One region of the Mesorhizobium sp. 113-3-3 genome, then DNA from elsewhere that is predicted to be linked to it. Evidence: riboswitches for the same ligand, from Rfam matches in the RefSeq annotation. Region 1 holds a riboswitch; each other region holds the start of a gene.
The links. Region 1 has a riboswitch for thiamine pyrophosphate ahead of JG746_RS15480 (Ykof family thiamine-binding protein). Riboswitches for the same ligand answer to the same signal wherever they lie in the genome.

Region 1 (7,771 bases):
TGATGCGCCGGCCTCCCGTATCATTGCAAAATGGATGGCCGGCATCGTTGGGGAACCGAACTGATTTCGCTCTCCAGGCAGCCGCTCGTGGATCGCACTTCGCCGGCATTCGGAACTGAAACGGGCTTCGCAGCTTCTATCTGAGCGAAGCTTAGTGAGGCAGGCCTAATGTTCAGTGACAAGGAAACCCGATTCTTGGAAGCTGGGCTGTTCATGGCGGTGCCGCTCTCAATCCTGATCGCGGTATTGCTGGTCAGCGTCACGTTTGGCTGGTTTGGATGACGGATTGCACGCGGCTTGCGGAAGCCCGGACCAGCTTCCGAGGAATAGCCCCAGGCCTTGCCCTGCGCCCGAGAATTCGCGCCTGACGGCTCGATCGAGTTAATGCCCGCCTCGGCTGACGCCGGGGCGGGCTTTTTTGCGTTTGTGGCTCCTGACCGGCCGCTGCTATATCCAGGAGCAAGGCTGCCGAACTCGCGGCGGCATTGATCCAGCCTGGGCTTACGGATGCAGATTGAACGATATGACGGGGACCGCGAAATATTGCTGCCGCTGTTTACCCTTGCCGACGATTCTCCCGCGCAGGTTTCCAGCTATATCGACAAGGGCGAGGTGCTGGTTGCGCGGGATGGCAACAGGATCATCGGCCACGTGCAGCTCATCGAGACAGGCGAGGGCGGTGTCTTCGAGCTCAAGAGCCTGGCGGTCCGTCCGGCAAGGCAGAGCGAAGGGTTGGGGCGCGCCCTTGTGGCGGCGGCAATCACCCGCTGCCGCGAGCGCCACGGCCGGCGCCTGATCGTGTCGACAGCGGCGGCCGATATCGGCAATCTGCGTTTCTACCAAAGACAGGGCTTTCGGATGTGGCGCATCGTGCAGGATGCGTTCGGGCCATCGACCGGCTACCCCGAGGGTTTGATTGTGAACGGCATTCCGTTGCGCGATCAGGTGGTCTTCGAACGCGACCTCGGCACGGATTGAGGGGATCGTCCGCCCGCTCCAGCTTCGGGACCCTAGCAGACCATCCAATAGCCCGCTCCGGTTCGCCGGGGCGGGCTATTTTGCGTTTCTGACCTAGGCCAGGATGTTGACGGCGCGGGCGGCGACCAGTGCGATCGTCAGCAGCGAGATCATCGCCTCGGCCATCATCAAAAGCTTGGCGCGCTGGGAGAGCGGCAAGGTGTCAGTCGGCGAAAACGCCGTCGCATTGGTGAAGGCGAGGAAGAAATAGTCGACGAAGCCCGGCAGCCAGTCGCGGATCTCGCGGTCGTTCAAGGTCATTTGCGGGAACAGGAAGTCGGAATGGGCGCGTTTGACGAGGCCGCAGGTCGGCGGCCCGCCGCGGTCGGTGCTCCAGAACCACAAGGCAAAGACGATGACATTGGTGACCCAGATGTTGAGCGCGTCGATCAGCAGCGTCTGGCCGCTGGAGCCGGCATGGCCCGCCAGCAAGGCGCGCACCAGGAACACCAGCGAACCGCAATTCATGACGCTGACGACGCCGGTCATCACCAGCGCCGTCCTGCGGATCATGACGCGAAACCGGCCGACCAGATACCAGTGCTCTTCCTCGATGGCTTTCTGGGTGGCGACCTGCGTCCAGGCGGTGGCGATGGACAGGGGCACAAGCAGGGCCGCCTCCAGCGCCGGCGCCAGCCAGCGGGGGCCGAACGAAAGATCGTTGATCACCAGGAGCTGCAAGCAGATGATGACGAGGACCGCCGCACGTGCCAGCCAGAAGTCGAGCGCGCGATGGTGGATGACGGCATGCTGGTGACGCATCGAATATCCGGGATGTTCAGACAGGATCAAATGGGCGGCTGTTCTGCCGAGGGGAAGGCAACGGAGCACCGAAATTCCTGCCCAATCTTGGTCTTGCAATGGCCTGCAAGTATACTTTTTCGTAAGCTTTGAGGTTGGGGCTGTTCGGCAAACCGGACGATGTGGTTTAAGCGCCGCATGGTGGGAATAGACGACTCCATGGATGGTTGGGCGCCGGCGGGGCTGACTGCCACCGGCCACGACTCGTCATCGGTATGGCCCGGCCTGCTCCGCCGTCCCTCGTATTTGCTGGCGCTTCTGTGCCTGGTGCAGATCGTGTGCTGGACGGTGGTGCCGGCATTGATCGACCCCGCGCCGCCCGGCGATGTGGTGGAAGGGTTCATGTGGGGCCGCGAATGGGTGCTTTTGACCTACAAGCACCCGCAGCTTCCCGGCTGGCTGCTCGAAACCAGCCATCTTCTGACCGGATCATTCCACTGGCCGCAATATTTGCTCGCCCAGCTGACGATTTCGTCGACCTTCGTCCTGGTCTATCTGCTGGCCCGCGACATGCTCGGACAAAGCCGGGCGCTGGCTGCCGTGCTTTTGATGCCCTCGGTCTATTTCTTCGGCTGGCCGACCCCGCAATTCAATCATGACTATGCGCAGATGCCGTTCTGGGCGGCCATCTGCTGGCTGCTCTGGCGCGCCGGCCGTGGTGGCGGGCCTGGCTGGTGGCTGGCGCTCGGGCTGGTGTCGGGCGTCGGGCTCTATGCCAAGTTCTCCACCGGCCTGCTGCTCGCCTTCGGCGCGCTCTGGCTGCTGTACGACGCGCGCGCGCGCAGCCGGCTGGCGACGCCCTGGCCGTGGCTCGGCTTTGCCGTTTTTCTGGCGGTGGCTGCGCCGCTGGCCATCGCACTCTACCGCATCGATTTCCTGCCGCTGACCTATTTCGCCGACCGCGACGCGTGGGTAACCGAACACCGGGCGCGCCTTTACTATATCGGTGTCCAGATGGCCGGGCTCTCCGGCTTTCTCCTGGTGCTGGCGATATCGGGGCTGCTGCGGCGTTCGCCCGCTCCCGAAGCTCCCGTCGAACGCGGCATTCTGGTCTATCTCGTGTGGATGGGGCTTGGGCCGGCGACCCTGATCATGGTGGCCTCGTTGTTCACCGGCACCGGCGAGTCCTGGGGGGCGCCGATGTACAATCTTGTCGGCGTCACGGTGCTCGCCTTCCTCGGCCACCGGCTCGGCGCCATCGAGATGCGAAGGCTGGTGATCTGCGCGTTCCTCTGCATCGTCACCATGTCGGGCGCCTATGCGACCCTCCGCTGGACGGGCTGCAATTTGCGGGGACGCCTGGACGCTGTCTGCTGGCCGGCGCAGCCGATCTCGGACGAGGCCGAAGCGGTCTGGCACGCGGCGGCGCCCGGCCGGCTCGACATTGTCGGCGGCGATACTCAGGTTGCCATGCTGGCGGGCCTCAATGCCTATGACAAGCCGTCGATCTTCACCGACCTCGATATGCGGTTCGCGCCCTGGATCACAAGGCAGCGTTTGCGTGACCACGGCATGCTGATGGTTTGGCCGGGGCAGGGCGTGCCGCCGCAACTGCGGACATGGCTGGGCAAGCTCCCGGTCAAGACCGTTCTCTTCAATTGGTCGCGTACGGCGCCGCCTGTGCAGATCAGCTTTGCCGCCATTCCACCCGGCACGCTGTATATGCCGCCTGCCGTCGACAGCCGGACCCGGCATCGGCGCAACTGAGAAACCGCTCGATCCCCGACCGCGTCGTGATATCGTTCTCTCACGGCGCGTTGTTTCCCCGCGACTGGACGAAGCGGACGAGAATGCCCATCTATCGGGAAATCCAATTTTGTCTGCGCAATTCCTGGCGGGAAACCGCCGCATAAGTTGGAATTGCCTTTTGAGGAGACGTGACATGGCGACTTCGACCGAACGCGCAGTGCTTGCCGGTGGCTGTTTCTGGGGCATGCAGGATCTGATACGGCGCTATCCCGGCGTCAGCTCCACGCGTGTGGGCTATAGTGGCGGCGACGTTGCCAACGCCACCTATCGCAACCACGGCACCCATGCCGAAGCCATCGAGATCAATTTCGATCCGGCGGTGATCAGCTATCGCACGCTGCTGGAGCGCTTTTTCCAGATCCATGATCCGACGACGCGCAACCGCCAGGGCAACGACGTCGGGATGAGCTACCGCTCGGCGATCTACTATACAACCGACGAGCAAAAGCGCGTCGCCGAAGACACCATCGCCGATGTCGATGCTTCCGGCCTGTGGCCGGGGAAGGTCGTCACGGAAGTCGCGCCGGCCGGCGCCTTCTGGGAAGCCGAGCCCGAGCACCAGGATTATCTGGAGAAATATCCAAACGGCTACACCTGCCATTTCGTCAGGCCGGGCTGGAAGCTGCCGGTGCGCGAGAAGGCTGTCTCATAAGGTTGGCAAAAGCAGCGCGCCGATTGTCTAGAGCAATTCCAGGAAAAGTGTGAGCGGTTTTCCGTCCGGAATTGCGTCAAAACAAAGGGTTGGAGCGGTTCGCCGTTTCCATGAAACGGTGGAACGCTCTAAGTGGCTGCGCAACGCTTTGCGATCGTTGGGAGTGATCGAAAGCCGCCGGATGTCTGGCGGCTCTTTCGTTTTTGGGGCAATAACTTACTTGCCGCAGTTGTTGTCGTTCACGGTGGCCGCCGTCAAATTGCCGTTTGCATCGGTCTGCGCACCTTGCGGGTTGGTCGGGCAATTCCGATCCGCATTGGAGTTCATATCGCCCGGCGCGATGGTCGTGCTGTTGGTTGTTGCCGGATCGACCCTATTGGGCGAAGCTGGCGTGCTCGGGTCTACAGTCACAGACTGGCCGCTGCCGCCCGACCCATCCATGCCGTTTGCGGCGTTGCCTTGCGCCATCGCTGAAGTGGCAAGCGCAATGGTGAACGCCGAAGCCGCGAGGATTTTCATGAACATGGTTGTGTCTCCATTTCCGTGAACTCGTCGTGTTGCGACTGGTGGGACAACCTCTCGGCTTGGCGAAGATTCCCCATAGAATTGCGACTGCGCGGCATCGTCAGAGTCCGCGCAATGGTCAGAGCTGGTGCAACACTTTTGGCCCAGTGCGCTGAAAAAACGGCTTCCCCTTCCGTTCGAATGGTGCTTTAACGCGCTCATCCACAGGGGTGCTCCGTACGGTCGGGGCTGAGACGGGGGCGGCAAGCCCACAGACCCTAGAAGCTGATCTGGGTAATACCAGCGGAGCGAGGCGGGCGATGTTTTCAGGCGCACAGATTTCCCTATATCCCATGGCCGACGATTTCGTCGGCGTCATCTTGGGCGCGATCGGTGCGCTCGATCCCTACCGGGACAGGCTGAGGATCGAGACCGACGACATCTCGACCTTGCTTGTCGGGCCACCTGAAGTGTTGTTCCCGGCGCTGCGCGACCTGTTCGTGTCGGCGTCGCAGAGCGGCAAGCATTGTGTGCTGTCGGCCGCCATTTCGCGCGGTTGCCCGGGCGAGCCGGACGATCCGATCTGCCGGTCCGACGCGTTTGGCGGGCCAGTCGGGCCGCTCGGTCCGCGCAAGGAGGCCGCCATCGCCGCCGTGCGAGATGCTGCCACCACCGGCCAGCCGGCGGCGGCGCAATTCTCGCTCTATGTGATGGGCACCGGCGACCACATGGACGAGATCTATGGCTGCATCGATTTCCTGAAACAGTCCGGCGTCTACGATCGCTCCAAGAATTTCTGCACCAAACTGCGCGGCGATAGCGGGGCGATCTTTTCGGCGCTGAACGAAGCCTTCTGCCGCTTCGGGCCGGGCGCCGGTCACGTAACCCTCGACGTCACGGTTTCCGCCAACAGCCCCACCGCTGTCTGAACAGAACGCGTTTTCTTCGCGCGGACGTCAAGGTTGTTCTCTCGTGCTCTCATCGTCATCCAGCCGCCCGCGGCAGCTCGCGGGCTACTTCACCAAGGCGGCACCAGCCGTGATGTCGGTCGGGCTGCTGCTCGTGGCCTGGGAACTCTACGCCACCTATTCCGGCATCAAGCCGACGATCCTGCCGGCGCCCTCACGCGTCTTCGAGCAGGCGATGCTCAATCGCGAGGCGCTGATCGACAACGCCATTCCCACCATCCGCGCGACGCTGATCGGCTTTGCCTGCTCGCTGGGGGCCGCCTTCGCGCTGTCAATGCTGGTCGACTTCTTCCAGCCGCTGCGGCGCGCGCTGTTTCCCGTCTTCATCATCAGCCAGACCTTGCCGCTGGTGGCGATCGCGCCGCTGGTGGTGCTGTGGTTCGGCTTCGGGCTGACGCCGAAGATCATGCTGGTGGCACTGATCACCTTCTTCCCGATGCTGGTGGCTCTGGTGCAGGGCTACGAAGCGACGGAGGTGGAGATCGGCCAGATGCTGCGCGCCATGGGGGCAGGGCGCTGGCGCGTTTTTGTGCTGGCGCGGCTGCCTTCGGCGTTGCCCTATTTTTTCGCGGGCTTGAGGATCTCCATCACCTATGCCGTGGTCGGCGCCATCTTCGCCGAATATGCCGGTGCGGCCAAGGGGCTGGGCATCTACATGCTCAACGCCAAGAACAATTTTCGCCCCGATCTGGTGCTTGCCGCGGTCGGTGTCAGTGCCGCGCTCACGCTGATCCTGTTTGGGCTGACGGTGCTCCTGCAGCGCCTCGCCATGCCTTGGGAGCGGGCTGGCCGGCAGCCAGCAGGGAAGGGGCCGTGGCAATGAGCCGGCTCGAATTGCGGCATGTGCGCAAGGCGTTTGGCGGGCTCGACGTGCTTGCCGACATTTCGCTTAGCGTCGGTGCCGGCGAATTCGTCTCGATCCTTGGGCCTTCGGGCGCCGGCAAGTCGACGCTGTTCCAGCTTCTGACCGGTGCCGAGCATGGCGAGGGCGAGATGTTCTTCGACGGCACGCCGCTCGACGACCATGGCCGGCATTTCGCGTTCATGCCGCAGCGCGACGCGCTGATGCCGTGGCGGCGCATCCTCGACAACGCGACGCTCGGGCTCGAAGTGCAAGGCATCGAGCGCAAGGCGGCGAGGGCGCGTGTCGCGCCGTTGTTTGCCGAGTTCGGGCTTGCCGGCTTCGAGCAGCATTTTCCGGCACAGCTTTCGGGCGGCATGCGTCAGCGCGCGGCGCTGCTGCGCACGGTGGTGCAGGAGCGCGACATGCTTTTGCTCGATGAGCCGTTCGGCGCGCTCGACGCGCTGACCCGTGCGGCCATGCAGCGCTGGCTCGAGCGGATGTGGCGGCATCACAACTGGACGGCGCTGCTGATCACGCATGATGTGCGCGAGGCCGTGTTCCTGTCCGACCGCATCTACGTGCTGTCGGCGCGCCCGGCCCGTGTGCTGCGTGAAATCAGCGTGCCATTGCCGCGCCCGCGCGATCCGACCGGCGCCGCCGCGTGGCAGGCGGGCGCACTCGAGGCCGAGATCCTCGACATTTTGCTCAACCCGCAACCATCCAAAGGACATGACCATGACTGACCTGACGCGCCGGCAGGCTTTGCTGCTCACGCTTGCCAGCGGTGTTCCGCTGATCGCCGGAGCGAGCCGCTCCTTCGCGGCAACGCAAAAAGTCACCGTCGCGCTGGACTGGACGGTCAACACGAACCACGTCGGGCTGTTCGTGGCGCGCGATAAGGGGTTTTACCGTGAGGCCGGCCTCGAGGTCGACATTCTGCCCTACAGCGACACCGGCGCAGGCACGCTGGTCGCCAACCGCGTTGCCGATTTCGGCATAAACGGCACCATCAGCCTGTTCACCCAGAAGACCGCCGGCGCCGATTTGAAGGCCGTCTACGCCGTGGTGCAGTCGGAAACCGGCCGCGTGGTCTTCAACGCGGCGCGCAGCGAGATCAAAAGTCCCAGGGATCTTGACGGCCTGACCTATGGCGGTTTCGGCAGCGCCTGGGAAAACGCGCTGATCTCGACCATCATCCGCCACGACGGCGGCAAGGGCAATTTTGAGACGGTGACG
Region 2 (7,771 bases), 3.4 Mb from region 1:
ATCGCCATTTTCATCAGCGATGAGTGGCCGATCAGCGTCCGCATCGGTCGACACGATGGCATCGAGACCGAATTCGCGGACCCACTTCTTCAATTTTGCGATTGTTGCTGCGTCCACGGCTTCGGTATCGACAGGTACGAAGGTCCCGGTTTTCCCGACGGCGACCACGCTGGCACCGAGCGATCGAAGAACCTGTACCAACAGTTCCGCCGCGACCGAACTGTGCTGATAGACACCAAGTCTCATGCCGGAAAGTGAGCCCGGCTCCAGCATGTCATGGGCGCGCTCTCGATAAGAGGCGATCGCTTCTTCACGGTGCATAGGCCACGTCGTTCCCAGACAAGCCGTTGGTAAGCAATACGCAATTGATCTTTCGGCTACAAAGCGCGTAATCGCGGCCTCATCCGCCTTGCTGATTTCACCATTCGGGCCATAGAATTTGATGCCATTGCGATCGGCTGGAATGTGCGACCCGGTGACCATAAGAGCCGCCGCGCCGTGTTTGCATGCATATAGTGCCAGGGCAGGCGTGGGTATGGTGCCGCAATCGATCGGCTGGAAACCATTTGCGGCCAACGCCGCCATGCAATTGTTGGCTATCGCCTGACTGCTGTCACGTAGGTCGCGGCCTATGAAGACTGAACTATTCGGCTGAACCCGGCTGGAAATCAAACGCCAAGCGAAAGCTTCGGTATAAAGTCCGCTGGCCTTGCCGACCAATTCCGAAGCCAAACCTCGAACGCCGCTTGACCCGAATTTCATGATTTCGCTTTGCTAGTGGACAGGCAGGGTGGGGTAATGTTGCAATGGGCTAGTACTTTCTACTGCAAGCGCCATCGTTCTCAGGCACCTGCTGTTCAGGTATGCGGTCTCTACAACACGGTGTGGCGTAAGGACCCCTCAGAGTTCCGCCGAACAGCAGGGCATCCACTGGCACAGGGGCATCCACAGTTCTCCTTCTAATGGAATCTTTTGGCGGGCTCATCTAATGATCAAGGAAGTGGAGTGATCGATCGGTGCCTGCCGGTATTTCGCTATGCAGCATCATGACAGGTCCGTAAACTTGGTTGTTTGGATGGAACGCATCCATGGCATGGATAGGGCTAGAAAGCCGTCTCGATCAGCGCAATGGAACCCTGTGATTCTTGGGTAATGGATTAAGGTCAGCCAGAGCGCTCGCCGACCATGGCGTCGCCTAGGGCGCTGGACCCAAGCAGGAACCGATGCTTGGATCAGTTGGGGCGACGATCAGCGCCGACAATGTCTTGCCTTGCGACGCCCTTCAGAAAGTTGTTTCTGGAATTGCGTTCGATCAAGGCCCAGCGCAAAACCTTGATGCAGTCGTCGCCGCCGCAATCTTCGCCTTCGGCTTTGTCTACATCCATCCGTTCGAGGACGGAAACGGCCGCATTCACCGCTACCTGATCCACCACGTCCTTGCCATGCACAGCTTCAATCGCCGGGAGTGGTGTTTCCCGTCTCGGCCGCGATCCTGGACCAGATCGACGAGTACAGGCGCGTGCTGGAGAGCAATTCGAAGCGCCTTCTGCCATTGGTCGAATGGGAACCGACGCCGCAATTCAACGTCCGGGTGCTGAATGACACCGGGGATTTCTACCGATACTTCGATGCAACCCCGCACGCCGAATTTCTTTATGCCTGCCTTCGGCGGACGATCGAACGGTACCTTCCTTACGAAACAGCTTTTCTGCAGCGCTACGATCAATTCCGGCAACAGGTGAATGCCTTTATCGACACGCCCAAGCGGCTGATCGATCTGCTCTTCCGTTTCCTTAACCAGAATGGTGGCCCCTATCGAGCCGCGCCCTCGGAAAGGAATTCCCGGCTCTGACCAATGACGAAGCGCGGGCGGCTCGAGGCGATCTATGCGCAGACCAGAAAACGGCAAAGCACGCGGCAGAAGCCTTTCCCTGGGACTGCCGGTCGACCCTTGCGTTAGCGCCGAAACTCGGGACGTCAAGTTCTGGGGCAAACCGGACAAGCCGAAGGTGTGTCGGGAATGCTGCTGCGCCACGGCAGTGATTTCTGCATCATCTATACGCCTATATACGCAGTGCCGGCGTCAGCACCCCAGCGGTCGAAGATACGCGACAAGTCGCGTGCAAGTCATCTTGGGGACGCTGACAACAAGGTACGTGCGCTCAATCGCGTCCACCCCATTCACAAAACCGGCTCCGTGGAGTAGTGGGAACGCAGAGAAATCTCCGGTCGCAGCCTTACCCGGTCAAAACAAGGATTCAAACCATGAAAGCCCTCGTCATCTGCTCCGGCGGATTGGACTCTGTTTCGCTCGCTCACAAGGTGGCGACCGAGCAGAAACTCATTGGCCTGCTTTCGTTCGATTACGGCCAGAGGCACAAAAAGGAACTCGGCTTTGCCGCTATCTGCGCCAAGCGGCTGGCTGTTCCGCACCAGATCGTCGATATCCGCGATGTTGGCCGGAACCTGAGCGGCTCGGCGCTGACTGATAATGTGGACGTGCCCGACGGGCACTATGCCGAAGACTCCATGAGGATCACGGTGGTGCCGAATAGGAACGCCATCATGCTGGCCATCGCCTTCGGGGTTGCCGCCGCGAAGAAGGCCGATGCGGTGGCCACTGCCGTCCACGGCGGAGATCATTTCATCTATCCCGATTGCCGGCCCGCTTTTATCGACGCCTTTCAGACGATGCAGAACCATGCCCTCGCAGGCTACGCCGATATCCGCCTGTACGCTCCGTATGTGAATATGTCGAAGGCCGACATCGTCAGCGAGGGGGCAAAGTACGCCACACCGTTCGAGGCGACGTGGTCCTGCTACAAGGGCGGTGCACGTCATTGCGGTCGCTGCGGGACATGCGTCGAACGGCGCGAAGCATTCGATCTGGCCGGCATCACCGACCCGACAGATTATGAGGACGCAGACTTCTGGCTCCACGCTATCCAGACAAGGAGCGCGTGATGTTCCGCATTACCAAAGAGTTCCACTTCTCGGCCTCGCATCAGCTCACCTCCTTGCCACCAGATCATCAGTGCGCACGTCTGCACGGCCACAACTACATCGTCGTAGTGGAGCTTTCAGGTGGCGAACTGGACGAACACGGCTTTGTGCGCGACTACCAAGATCTGGCGGCGTTCAAGCACTACATCGATGGGACGTTCGACCATCGGCATCTTAACGACGTGCTGGGGCATGACCATGCCACAGCGGAATGTCTGGCCAGGCACTTCTACGACTGGTGCAAGGTGCGGCTACCCGAAACCTCCGCCGTGCGGGTGAGCGAGACGCCGAAAACCTGGGCGGAATACCGACCATGACTTGCGCGTTGCATCCCGGAATCCGGGTGAGCGAGATTTTTGGGCCGACCATTCAGGGCGAAGGCGTGCTGATCGGCTTGCCGACGGTGTTCGTAAGAACCGGCGGGTGCGATTATCGCTGTTCCTGGTGCGACAGCCTGCATGCGGTGGACCGTCGCTTCCGCCATGATTGGGAGATGATGTCTTCCGACGCGGTTTGGCAAAAGGTCATTGCACTTTCCGGCGGTCAGCCCGTGATGGTATCGCTGTCGGGCGGCAATCCGGCCATCCAGCCGCTTGGCCAGTTGATCGACCGCGGGCATGGTGAGGGCTACCGTTTTGCATTGGAAACCCAAGGTTCGGTGTCTAAGCAATGGTTCGCGGATCTCGACGTGCTGGTACTCAGCCCCAAGCCGCCCTCAAGTGAAATGACGACAGATTGGGCCGCGTTCGACGCCTGCTTAGAGGCGGCGCAGGATAAGCCGCAGACGGCGCTCAAGCTCGTCGTCTTCGACGAAGATGACTATGCCTATGCCAAAGACGCCGCGGCGCGCTACCCGCAATTACCCGTCTATCTGCAGCCCGGCAATCACACGCCGCCGCGTCCCGGCAACGAAGACGGGTTCATCGACATGGCCGGTGTGATGAGGCGCATGGAATGGCTGGTTGAAAAAGTGACCCGTGACAGGTGGTTCGAGGCGCGTGTACTGCCGCAGCTTCATGTTCTGCTCTGGGGAAACAAACGGGGCGTCTAGCCGAAGGGGAAGGATTGCCGACGACGAGCAAGACAGACCTCTATAGCAATCTCACCCAACTGGGCGGCAGCAGCGTCGTTCCGGAAAGCCCCGAAAACACCGTGCTGGAAAAGGCACCGAAATCCGCATGAGGGCTCGCCTTATTGGGGGCGCTTCACCGCTCCTCTGGAGCGTGACTTGCTCTCGATACTACCATGCTTTTCCGCTGGGTTTGTTTGGTTGCCGATCACCGCTGCGGGACGAATGCGCTTGACAAAATAGCGACGGGCCGTTCAATTCGATGCATTCACCAGGGGAGTCCCGGCAAGGGGCTGAGATACTGCTGGCTTTCGCGGCGCAGTGACCCGTTGAACCTGATCCAGTTCATACTGGCGTAGGGACGGTGCAAGCGCTTTGCGGGAGTTTACGCCCGAGGTCCTGTTTCGGCAGGCCGACCAAAGCGTCTTTTCATCCTTCCGGCACAGAACTGGGTCTCCAATGCATGAGCAAAGGAGCCTCACGATGAATGCCCTCACCCCCGCCGTGTCGACGGGACCACTGCCCGCCTCGCGGAAAATCCACAAATCCGGCGTCCTCCACCCGCAGATCAGGGTGCCGATGCGCGAAATCTCCGTTCATCCAACGGCCGGCGAGCCGCCCGTCATCGTCTACGATCCATCAGGCCCCTATACCGACCCGACAGTCGAAACCAGCATTGAAAAGGGCCTCGCCCGGCTTCGCCATGAATGGATTACCGCGCGCGGCGATGTCGAAGCCTATGACGGCCGCCATGTCCGGCCGGAAGACAATGGATTCGCGGTGGGTGAGCGCCTGACGCCGGAATTTCCCATTCGCAATCGGCCGCTCAGGGCCAGGTCAGGTAAGGCGGTGACGCAGCTTGCCTATGCCCGCGCCGGCATCATCACGCCTGAAATGGAGTTCGTCGCCATCCGCGAGAACCTCGGCCGCGAGATGCTGCGCGGCACGCTGCAACGCGACGGCGAAGCCTTCGGCGCATCGATCCCCGACCTCGTCACGCCGGAATTCGTGCGTGACGAGGTGGCTCGCGGGCGCGCAATCATTCCCGCCAACATCAATCATCCCGAGAGCGAGCCGATGATCATCGGCCGCAATTTCCTGGTCAAGATCAACGCCAATATCGGCAACTCGGCGGTCACCTCCTCGATGGCCGAGGAGGTCGAAAAGATGGTCTGGGCGATCCGCTGGGGCGCCGATACGGTGATGGACCTCTCGACCGGCCGCAACATCCACAACATCCGCGAATGGATCGTGCGCAATGCGCCGGTGCCGATCGGCACGGTGCCTCTCTATCAGGCGCTCGAAAAGGTCAACGGCATCGCCGAGGATCTGAGCTGGGAGGTCTACCGCGACACGCTGATCGAACAGGCCGAACAGGGCGTCGACTATTTCACCATCCACGCAGGCGTGCGGCTGCACTACATCCCGCTGACGGTCGACCGGGTCACGGGTATCGTGTCGCGCGGCGGGTCGATCATGGCCAAATGGTGCCTGCACCATCACCGGGAGAGCTTCCTTTACGAGCATTTCGCCGAAATCTGCGACATCTGCCGCGCCTATGACGTGTCCTTTTCGCTCGGCGACGGCCTTCGTCCCGGCTCGATCGCCGACGCCAACGACGCGGCGCAATTCGCCGAGCTGGAAACGCTCGGCGAGCTGACGAAGATCGCCTGGGCCAAGGATTGCCAGGTGATGATCGAGGGGCCCGGCCACGTGCCGATGCACAAGATCAAGGAGAACATGGACAAGCAACTCGCCGTCTGCGGCGAGGCGCCTTTCTATACGCTTGGACCGCTGACGACCGACATCGCGCCGGGTTACGACCACATCACCTCAGGTATCGGCGCCGCCATGATCGGCTGGTTCGGCACCGCCATGCTCTGCTACGTCACACCGAAGGAACATCTCGGCCTTCCCGATCGCAACGACGTCAAGATTGGCGTGATCACCTACAAGATCGCAGCACACGCCGCCGACCTAGGGAAGGGGCATCCGGCGGCGAAAGTCAGGGATGACGCCCTTTCCCGCGCGCGCTTCGAGTTCCGCTGGGAGGACCAGTTCAACCTGTCGCTCGATCCCGAAACAGCGCGGTCCTTCCACGACCAGACCTTGCCCAAGGAAGCGCACAAGCTGGCGCATTTCTGCTCGATGTGCGGGCCGAAATTCTGCTCGATGCGGATTTCCCACGACATTCGTGCCGAAGCGCAGAAGGAGGGCATGGCGGCGATGGCGGCGAAATACCGCGAGGGCGGCGATCTCTACGTGCCGGCGGACGAGACCGGCACACCGCTGGTGCCGGAGGCGCATGAGCGGTCATGAGGGTGCTGGTCAAAGGGGCCGGCGTCGCCGGTCTCACCGCAGCCTTCGAACTCGCCACGCGCGGCGCGGCGGTGACAGTTGCTGAGACAAGACATGGCCTCGGCGGCAATGCGTCGTGGTTCGCCGGCGGCATGCTGGCGCCATGGTGCGAGCGCGAAAGCGCCGAGCAACCGGTGCTGGATCTCGGACGCGATGCCGCCGACTGGTGGGAGGCGGCAACGCCCGGGCAGGTGACGCGGGCCGGAACACTGGTCGTGGCCGCGCCGCGCGATGCGGGCGAACTCGACCGGTTCGCCAGCCGCACGTCGGGTCATCGGCGCGTCGATGAGGATGAAATCGCGTTGCTGGAGCCCGACCTCGCCGGCCGCTTCCGCCGCGGACTGCTCTTCTCCGACGAAGCCCATCTCGACCCGCGCCAGGCGATGGCGGCACTTCATGACAGGCTGGCGGCGATGGGAGTCGAATTCCACTTCTGCGCCGATGCCCCGGCTGTTTCCGGGTTCGGTCGTCAAATCGACTGCACGGGAATGTCCGCCGTCGATGGAAGGCTGCGTGGCGTTCGTGGCGAGATGCTGATCCTGCGTACGCCTGATGTCTCGCTGTCGCGCCCGGTCCGGCTGCTTCATCCGCGCTTTCCGCTCTATATGGTGCCACGCACCGACCACCGTTTCATGATCGGCGCGACGATGATCGAGAGCCAGTCCACTGGACCTGTCACGGCTCGTTCAATGATGGAGCTTTTGGGCGCGGCCTATGCCCTCCATCCGGCCTTTGGCGAGGCCGAGATCGTTGAAACCGGTGTCGGCGTTCGTCCGGCCTTTCCCGACAACCTGCCCCGCGTCGAAGCGAGCGGAGACACCGTCGCGATCAATGGGCTCTATCGTCACGGTTTTCTCCTCGCCCCCGCCATGGCGCGCCAAGCTGCCGACCTGGTTTTCAATCAAGACGGAACCAAGGAACCTACTCATGAAACTGATGGTCAACGGCGAAGCGCGTGAGGTTGCCGCCACCACGCTGGCGGCGCTGCTTGCGGCGCTCGACTATGAGGGCGATTGGCTGGCGACGGCCGTCAACAGCGACGTCGTGCACAAAGCCCGGCGGGCAGAATTCCAGTTGAGCGACGGCGACCGGATCGAAATCCTCTCGCCCATGCAGGGAGGCTAGCATGCTGGAGCTTTTCGGGACGCCACTTCCCTCCCGCCTGCTTCTCGGCACGGCTCAGTATCCGTCGCCGGCCATCCTCGCCGACGCGGTGAAGGCGTCGGGGACGTCGGTGGTGACCGTCTCCTTGCGGCGGGAGATGGCAGGCGGCAGGGCCGGCGAAAGATTCTGGTCGCTGATCCGCTCACTCGGCACGAAAATCCTGCCCAATACTGCCGG
Region 3 (7,771 bases), 1.7 Mb from region 1:
ACCCGGAACAGGTCGAGCTTGCGGTCGACGCCGACCATCTGCGCGGCGAGCGAGCCCATCGTCTGGCCCGGCTGCACCGTGAGCACGCGGATATGCAGCGGCTTCAGGGCCGCCTTCTCAGCAGCACTCAGGATACGGAACGACCCGCTGACCGAGCGCGCCACCGTCTCCAGCGAGGTGCTGGCCGAGGGCGCTGCGGTCAGCAGCCGGTAGACCTGGCCGCCGGCACGGATCACCGCGATATCGAACTGCCAGCCCTCGGCGCTGGCATGCGCGGTCGCGGCCTCGTTGCCGTTGATGGTTTCCTGCTTGACGCTGCTGTCGTCGAGACCTGCCACCCAGCCGCTTCTGATGTAGTCGGTCAGGGCGCGGTTCTTGTCGATCGAGACGCCGTCGAAGCGGATCGCGATGTCGCCCGGCCCGGTCGCCGTCACCGCCGCCGCCGAATTGTCGATGATGAAACCGTCCGGCACCGTGAACGACACGCCGAGGCCCGGATGAAGGAACGTCTCGCCGCGCACATAACCTTCCTCCGGCGTGTCGCCATAGAGCAGACCGTCTATGCCGGCGAGGAAGGAATCGCGGTCGCGCGTGCCGACGCCGGGCGCGCCGAACTGGCGGGCATGGCGCTGCGCCAGATCAATGCGCTGCGGCGTGTTGGGGTGCGTGGCCAGGAAGTCGAGGCTGGCGTCGGTGGCGCCGCTGATCGAGCGGAAATCGGTGTAGGCCGACATCGACTGCAGGAAGCGGCCGGCGGCATAGGGATCATAACCGGCTTCACCAATCGACTTGATACCGATGGCGTCGGCTTCCAGCTCCTGGTTACGCGAGAACTGCGCGAGCCGGAGCTTGCCGCGGATCAGCGCCGCCTTGGCTGTCGGGCTGTCACCGAGGACGTCCGAAACCACTTTGGTTGCCAGGCCTTCCTCGGCTTCCAACTGCTGGCGCTGCAGGCCGTGATTGGCGGTGACGTGGCCCATCTCATGCGCGATGACGGCGGCAAGCTCGGACGAATCATTGGCCAGCGCCAAAAGGCCGCGCGTGATGTAGAGATAGCCGCCGGGCAGTGCGAAGGCGTTGACGTTGGGCGAATTGAGGATGGTGATGCGATAGGTCTGTGTCGGGTTGGCCGAGACAACGGTCAAATTGCCGACGACCTTGGCGACCATGCGCTCGAGCTTGGGATCGGAATATTCGCCGCCATAGGTCGCCAGGATGCGTGGATGCTGCGCCTTGGCGAGTTCGGCCAGCTTGTTGTTGGCGCCAACATTGTCGACGGTGATCGGCCTGTCGGACGGCTGGAAGCCGGATTCCTGGACCTCCGGAGGCGTGAACATCTGGCAGCTTGCCAGCGCCACGGCAAAGCCGGCCAGCGCCAGAAAGCGCGCCAGCGGATTCATTCGCAGCTTGTCGACGCCGATCGCCAGAGCGGCTTCCTTTCAGGTCCCGGCGCATGAACAGGAAAATCGGGGGCGATCTTCGGAACCTGTCATGCGCAAAAAACAAATTTCTACGGCACCCGTCACACGTCCCTCGGGGCATGTGACGGGTGCAGTAGGCAAATCACGGCCTGTGCCGGACCAGTAGGGCGGACCTAGCCACACTACTTCTGCCATGGCAAGCAAGCGTCCCATCGCCTGAGATCGGTTTGACCGTAAATTATGTCCGCTTCCGGGCAATATCTCGTGATACGGCATTGCCGGCACTTGTCCCGATATAGCGCCGGAACGCTTCCGGACCAGCCTCGGCAAAGAAATCGTCCGCGCTGCCGATGGCCGCGATGGCGCCATCGTCCAGAAACACCACATTCTGGCCGATTCGGCGGGCATCCTCAGGCTGATGCGTGACGAACAGCACCGTCATGCCGCGTTCGGCGTGCACACCGGCGACCAGATCGAGCATATCATCGCGCAAGGCCGGCCCCAACGAGGCAAAGGGCTCGTCGAGCAGCAGAACCGGGCGATCGCGCACCAGCACGCGCGCCAGGGCAACACGCTGCCGTTCGCCGCCGGAGAGTTCGCGCGGCAAGCGCTTTTCCTTGCCGCCAAGGCCAGTGCGCGCAAGCGCGCCGGCGATCGCCTCGCGGTCGGTATCGGTCAGCCGCAGCGACGGCGAGCGGCCGAGCCCGACATTCTGCTCGACGGAGAGATGGCCAAAAAGGTTGTTTTCCTGAAACACCATCGACACCGGCCGGGCGGCCGGAGGATCGGCGCCGACATCGGCCCCGCCGATCAGCACGCGGCCCGACTGCGGCGCCTCGAAGCCGGCAACCAGATTGAGCAGCGTCGACTTGCCCGAACCGCTCGGCCCCATAATGGCGGTGATTTCGGCAGCCGCGAAAGCGACATCGAAGGCGAGCGGCGCCTCGCCATAGCTGAACGAGACCTTGTCCAGCCGCACCGGAACACCCTTCCTGCCCTCATCAGACATAGCGGACCTTTTCCCTTCCGAGCCAGTCCGCCGCCAACACCAAGGCGAGGCAGACCAGGCCTAGCAGCAGCGCCAGGCCGGCGGCGTCCTCGGTGCGGTAGCTGCCCATGCGCGAAAGCAGAAGGTAGGGCAAGGTCTGCACGGAATCACTGCCGAACAGCGCGATGACGCCGAGATCGCCGAGCGACAGCGCCATGGCGAAAGCGAAGGCCGTGGCGAGCGGACGCCGCAATGACGGCCAGTCGACCAGCCGCAGCCTCGCCCAGCCGGCAATGCCGAGCTGCGCGCAGAGCCGTTCGTGACGCTCGCTCGCCGCATCATAGGCGGGGCGGACGGCACGCAGCGCGAAGGGCATCGCCATGACGGCATTGACGGTGACGACCATGACCGGTGCGATGGCAAAGACATCGCCGGCATGGCGCAGTAGCAGGAACCAGCCGGCGCCGATGACGATCGGCGGCACGACCAGCACAAAACCCGCGCCGGTATCCGTGGCATGTTCGAGCAGCGCTCTTGGACCGGCGCGACGGTTCAACGCGAGTGCCCGGCGCGCCATGGTCAGCGCCAGCGACAGCATCACCGAAAGCAGCGCCGACAGGAAGGCCAGCACCGCACTGGTCAGCGTCGCCTGCCGGACAGCGGCCTCGCCCGCCAGCCGGCCGAGATCGGCACCCAACCCTGCAATCACCGTGGCAGCCATCGGCCCGATAACGAACAGCAGCGCCAGCACGATGAGCGCGGCGTTCAGCATGGTCTCGGTGCCGTTGACGGAGAGATAGCGGCGCGGCGCGACCGGCAGGTTGGTGTCGCCGACGACATTGGCGCCAAGCCGCGTCAGCGCCAGCACCACGATGAAGGTCAGCGCGATCTGCAGCAATGTCAGCGCGACCGCTCGCGCCGGATCGAAATCGAAGCGCAGCGCCTGGTAGATGCCGACCTCCAGCGTCGTCGCGGCCGGCCCACCGCCCAGCGTCAGCACGATGGTGAAGGATGTGATGCACAGCATGAAGACCAGCCCGGCGACACCCGGCAGAGCGGCGCGCAGCGTCGGCCATTCGATCAGCCGGAAGGCCGGCCGCGCCGCCATACCGAGCTGGCTTGCCAGCCGCCATTGGTCGGCGGGAATGGTCTGCAGCGCCTCGAGGAACAGCCGCGTCGCCAACGGCAGATTGAAGAAGACATGGGCGACGAGAATGCCGGACAGGCCGTAAATGCCTGGCCAGCCCTGGCCGCCGACGGCGCTGAACAGCCCGGCGAAATAGCCGGCGCGGCCGTAGAGCGCCAGGATACCGAGCGCCGCGACGATCGCCGGCAGCGCCAGCGGCACGGCGAAAAGCTGCAGGATGAAGGCGCGGCCGAAGAAGCGCGGATGCCGCGACAGCGCGCGCGCCACGAACAGGGCCGGGCCGACAGAAAGCAGCGTCGATAGGGCGGCCTGCCAGAGCGTGAAGCGCACGACGCGCAGCAGGTAGGGATCGAAGGCCGCCCAGGCGCCCGAAAAGTCATGGGCGCCTTCGACGAGCAGACCGGCAAACGCGCCGCCGATCAGCAGTGTGATCGCGGCGAGCGCGAGGATGCCGGCGCGAACGCGGGAGTCAGAGGACGCGCGCCTTCCACCCTCCCCCTTGCGGGGAGGGTCGGATCGCGGATGCCGCAAAGCGGTGTCCGCGATCCGGGGTGGGGGTGAGTCTGGGCTCAGCGTCGGCACCCCCACCCCGCTCCGCTTCGCGGATCGACCCTCCCCACAAGGGGGAGGGTGAAGCGCGCGCTCATTTGCTCATCACCGCCAGCCATTCATCGACCCAGGCCTTACGGTTAGCGGCGACCTCCTCGGGGCTGAACAGCAAGGTCTTGGTCGGCTTGACCAGTTTGTCGAAGGCCGGGTTGAGCGGCTTGTCGGTCTTCCCGGCCGGGAACATCCAGTTGGTCTCAGGGATCGCGTCCTGGAATTTCGGGCCGGTCATGAAAGCGATGAACTTTGCCGCCAGCGGGTTCTTCGCCCCCGTGGTGGTGATGCCGGCCACCTCGATCTGCAGATACTCGCCTTCCTCGAAGGAAGCCGCCTGGTAGCGCTGCGTGTTCTCGGCGACCATGTGGTAGGCTGGCGACGTCGTATAGGACAGCACCATCGGCGCTTCGCCCTTGGTGAACAGGCCATATGCCTCGCTCCAGCCCGGCGTCACGGTCAGCACCTTCGTCTTGAGCTTGGCCCAGGCTTCCGGCGCCTTGTCGCCATAGACCGACTTCACCCACAACAGCAGCCCGAGGCCCGGCGTCGAGGTGCGCGGATCCTGGATGACGATCTTGTCGTCGGCGCTGCCTTCGACCAGCTCCTTCAGGCTCTTGGGAGGCGTCTTCAGCTTTTCGGTGTCGTAGACGACAGCGAAATAGCCGTAGTCGAAGGGAACAAAAGTATCGTCGCTCCAGCCACCCGGCACGTTGACGTCGCTCACCACGCCATGCGGCGCAAACAACCCGCTGGCCTTGGCATCGGCGGTGAGATTGGTGTCGAGGCCGAGCACGATATCGGCCTTGGTCGAGGCGCCTTCGAGCTTGACGCGGTTGAGCAGCGCGACGCCGTCGGCAACCGAGACGAACTCGACGTCGCAGCCGCATTGGGCTTCGAATTCCTTCTTCACCACGGGGCCTGGACCCCAGTCGGCGGTGAAGCTCTCATAGGTATAGACGGTGAGCTTGTCCTTGGCCAAGGCCGGCCCGGACAGCGCCACCAGCGTGGCTGAGACAAGAGCGTATAAAAGCGTGCGCATCGGCGCCTCCCTCGTTCGAATTGAAAGGAATTGAGGCGTCGGACTGTCCGAAACGTCTAATCCCTCCGCCGGTACAAACCGGATCAGGTTCAGCGGGTTGGCGAGATTGCCTCTCAGCCGGTCCGCGAAGATCGCGCCCGGCACCCCGTTAGAGCGTTTCGACACATAGGCCGGCCCGAGGAACCGCGCAAGTGGCAGTTTGCCGGCCTTCCGTTTCCGGTGCCGGGCTGGTACAGGCCACACGATATGAGCACATTCACCATCCTGCTTGGCGGCGATCTCATCCGCACGCCCCGGCTCGACCGCCATGTCGAGGGCACGCGCGTGATCGCCGCGGATGCCGGCATCGGCCATGCACGGCTGCTCGGCCTCGTGCCGGAACTGTGGGTAGGCGATTTCGATTCGGTGCCGGCCGATCTGCCGGAAGAGCTCGCCGCCGTCCCCCGCCGGACCTTCCCGGCGGAGAAGGACAAGACTGACGGCGAACTGGCGATCGCCGCGGCCCTCGAGCGCGGCGCCACCCGCCTGGTGCTCGCGGGCGCGTTCGGCGGCAAGCGCGCCGACCATGCCTTCCTGCATCTGGCGCTTGCCCTGCGCCTGGCTGAGGCCGGGACCGAGGTGCTGCTGACCAGCGGTGCCCAGGAAGGCGTGCCTTTGCTGTTGGGAAAGGCCGGCTTCGACTATGCCGACGGCACGCTGTTTTCCATCCTCGGTTTTTCCGAACTTACCGGACTGACCGTCACCGGCGCCAAATGGCCGCTCAACCAGGTCGAAGTGGCCTTCGGTTCGTCACTGACCATCTCCAACGAGGTCAAGTTCGACAAGATCGGGGGCCGCCTCGAAATCGCGCTCGGCCACGGCCGCGCGTTGCTGCTTGCGCATCCGTATCCATTACCTGAAAGCTGACATGGCTCCGCCTCTTCTCAATCTCGACGGGATAAAGCTGACCTTCGGTGGCACGCCGCTGCTCGATGGCGCCGCCTTGACCGCTTCGGCCGGCGACAAGATCGCTTTGGTCGGCCGCAATGGATCCGGCAAGTCGACATTGCTCAAGATCGCCGCTGGCCTGATCGAGCCACAGGACGGCGAGGTGTTCCGCCAGCCTTCGGCAACCGTCCGCTATCTGCCGCAAATGCCCGACATGGAAGGTTTTGCCACCGTTCGCGCCTATGTCGAGGCGGGACTTGGTCCGGCAGATGATCCCTACCGCGCCTCCTATCTGATGGAGCATCTCGGCCTGTCGGGCGAAGAACGGCCGGGCGATCTCTCGGGCGGCGAGGCCAGGCGCGCTGCCCTTGCCCGCGTCATGGCGCCGGAACCCGACATTCTGCTGCTCGATGAGCCGACCAACCATCTCGACCTGTCCGTCATCGAATGGCTGGAAGAGGAGCTCGTGCGCACCTCCTCGGCGCTCATCGTCATTTCGCACGACCGCCGTTTCCTCGAGCGCGTGTCGCGCGCCACTGTCTGGCTCGATCGCGGCCAGACCCGCAGGCTGGACAAGGGTTTTGGCCATTTCGAGGAATGGCGCGACCTGGTGCTGGAAGAGGAAGAGCGCGAGCAGCACAAGCTCGGCCGCCAGATCGTGCGCGAGGAGCATTGGCTGCGCTATGGCGTGACGGCGCGCCGCAAGCGCAACATGCGCCGGCTGGGCGAGTTGCAGACCATGCGCCAGCGTTTTCGTGGCCATCGCGGCGCCGAGGGCACCGCGACCATGGTGGCGAGCGACGCCGCCGAGTCCGGCAAGCTGGTGATCGAAGCCAAGAACATCGAGAAGAGCTTTGGCGATCTCAATGTGGTCAAGGGCTTCTCGACGCGGATCCAGCGTGGCGACCGCGTCGGTCTCGTCGGGCCGAACGGCGCGGGCAAGACGACGCTTCTGAAGATGCTGACCGGCGAATTGGCGCCGGACGCCGGCTCGGTCCGGCTCGGCACCAACCTGGAAATCGCCACGCTCGACCAGAAGCGCGAGGCGGTCGATCCGCAGGAGACGCTCGCGCAATACCTCACCGACGGGCGCGGCGAAAACCTCGTCATCAATGGCGAGCAACGCCATGTCGTCTCCTACATGAAGGATTTCCTGTTCAAGCCGGAGCAGGCGCGCACGCCGGTGCGAGAATTGTCCGGTGGCGAGCGGGCGCGGCTGATCCTGGCGCGCGTGCTGGCGCGGCCGGCGAACCTCCTCGTGCTCGATGAGCCGACCAACGATCTCGACATGGAGACGCTGGAATTGCTGCAGGAACTGGTTGCCGGCTTCGCCGGCACCGTCATCCTGGTCAGCCACGACCGCGATTTCCTCGACCGAACCGTGACCAGCATCATAGCGCCGGACGGCGGCGGCCGCTGGGTCGAATATGCCGGCGGCTATTCCGACATGCTGGCGCAGCGCGGCGGCACCAGGCTCGACGACCGCAAGGCGCGCGCCAAGGCTGAAGCCGCCGATGCGCCGGCGCCGGGCAAGAGCGAACCGGCAGCCGCGAAAGGGCCGGCGAAGAAACTGTCCTTCAAGCAGAAATTCGCCCTGGAATCGCTCCCCAAGAAGATCGAGGCGGTGACCGCATCGATCTCGCGGC

Region 2: another riboswitch for thiamine pyrophosphate. It lies ahead of thiC (phosphomethylpyrimidine synthase ThiC); the one in region 1 lies ahead of JG746_RS15480 (Ykof family thiamine-binding protein).
Region 3: another riboswitch for thiamine pyrophosphate. It lies ahead of thiB (thiamine ABC transporter substrate binding subunit); the one in region 1 lies ahead of JG746_RS15480 (Ykof family thiamine-binding protein).

The regions. Positions count from the first base shown of each region.
Region 1 is NZ_AP023243.1:3,157,187-3,164,957, forward strand. Features, by position in the region: gene JG746_RS15455 (GNAT family N-acetyltransferase) at 508-978, shown strand; gene JG746_RS15460 (hypothetical protein) at 1,072-1,779, opposite strand; gene JG746_RS15465 (glycosyltransferase family 39 protein) at 1,978-3,525, shown strand; gene msrA (peptide-methionine (S)-S-oxide reductase MsrA) at 3,701-4,219, shown strand; gene JG746_RS15475 (hypothetical protein) at 4,436-4,744, opposite strand; TPP riboswitch at 4,940-5,053, shown strand; gene JG746_RS15480 (Ykof family thiamine-binding protein) at 5,044-5,652, shown strand; gene JG746_RS15485 (ABC transporter permease) at 5,696-6,514, shown strand; gene JG746_RS15490 (ABC transporter ATP-binding protein) at 6,511-7,278, shown strand; gene JG746_RS15495 (ABC transporter substrate-binding protein) at 7,271-7,771, shown strand, end outside.
Region 2 is NZ_AP023243.1:6,896,144-6,903,914, forward strand. Features, by position in the region: gene JG746_RS33140 (phosphomannomutase) at 1-762, opposite strand, end outside; gene JG746_RS37775 (hypothetical protein) at 1,233-1,448, opposite strand; gene JG746_RS37780 (Fic family protein) at 1,356-1,598, shown strand; gene JG746_RS37785 (hypothetical protein) at 1,592-1,852, shown strand; gene queC (7-cyano-7-deazaguanine synthase QueC) at 2,266-2,964, shown strand; gene queD (6-carboxytetrahydropterin synthase QueD) at 2,964-3,320, shown strand; gene queE (7-carboxy-7-deazaguanine synthase QueE) at 3,317-4,054, shown strand; TPP riboswitch at 4,336-4,452, shown strand; gene thiC (phosphomethylpyrimidine synthase ThiC) at 4,556-6,391, shown strand; gene thiO (glycine oxidase ThiO) at 6,388-7,389, shown strand; gene thiS (sulfur carrier protein ThiS) at 7,358-7,555, shown strand; gene JG746_RS33180 (thiazole synthase) at 7,557-7,771, shown strand, end outside.
Region 3 is NZ_AP023243.1:1,420,675-1,428,445, reverse strand. Features, by position in the region: gene JG746_RS06835 (M48 family metalloprotease) at 1-1,400, opposite strand, end outside; gene thiQ (thiamine ABC transporter ATP-binding protein) at 1,660-2,430, opposite strand; gene thiP (thiamine/thiamine pyrophosphate ABC transporter permease) at 2,423-4,087, opposite strand; gene thiB (thiamine ABC transporter substrate binding subunit) at 4,200-5,198, opposite strand; TPP riboswitch at 5,242-5,356, opposite strand; gene JG746_RS06815 (thiamine diphosphokinase) at 5,445-6,104, shown strand; gene JG746_RS06810 (ABC-F family ATP-binding cassette domain-containing protein) at 6,106-7,771, shown strand, end outside.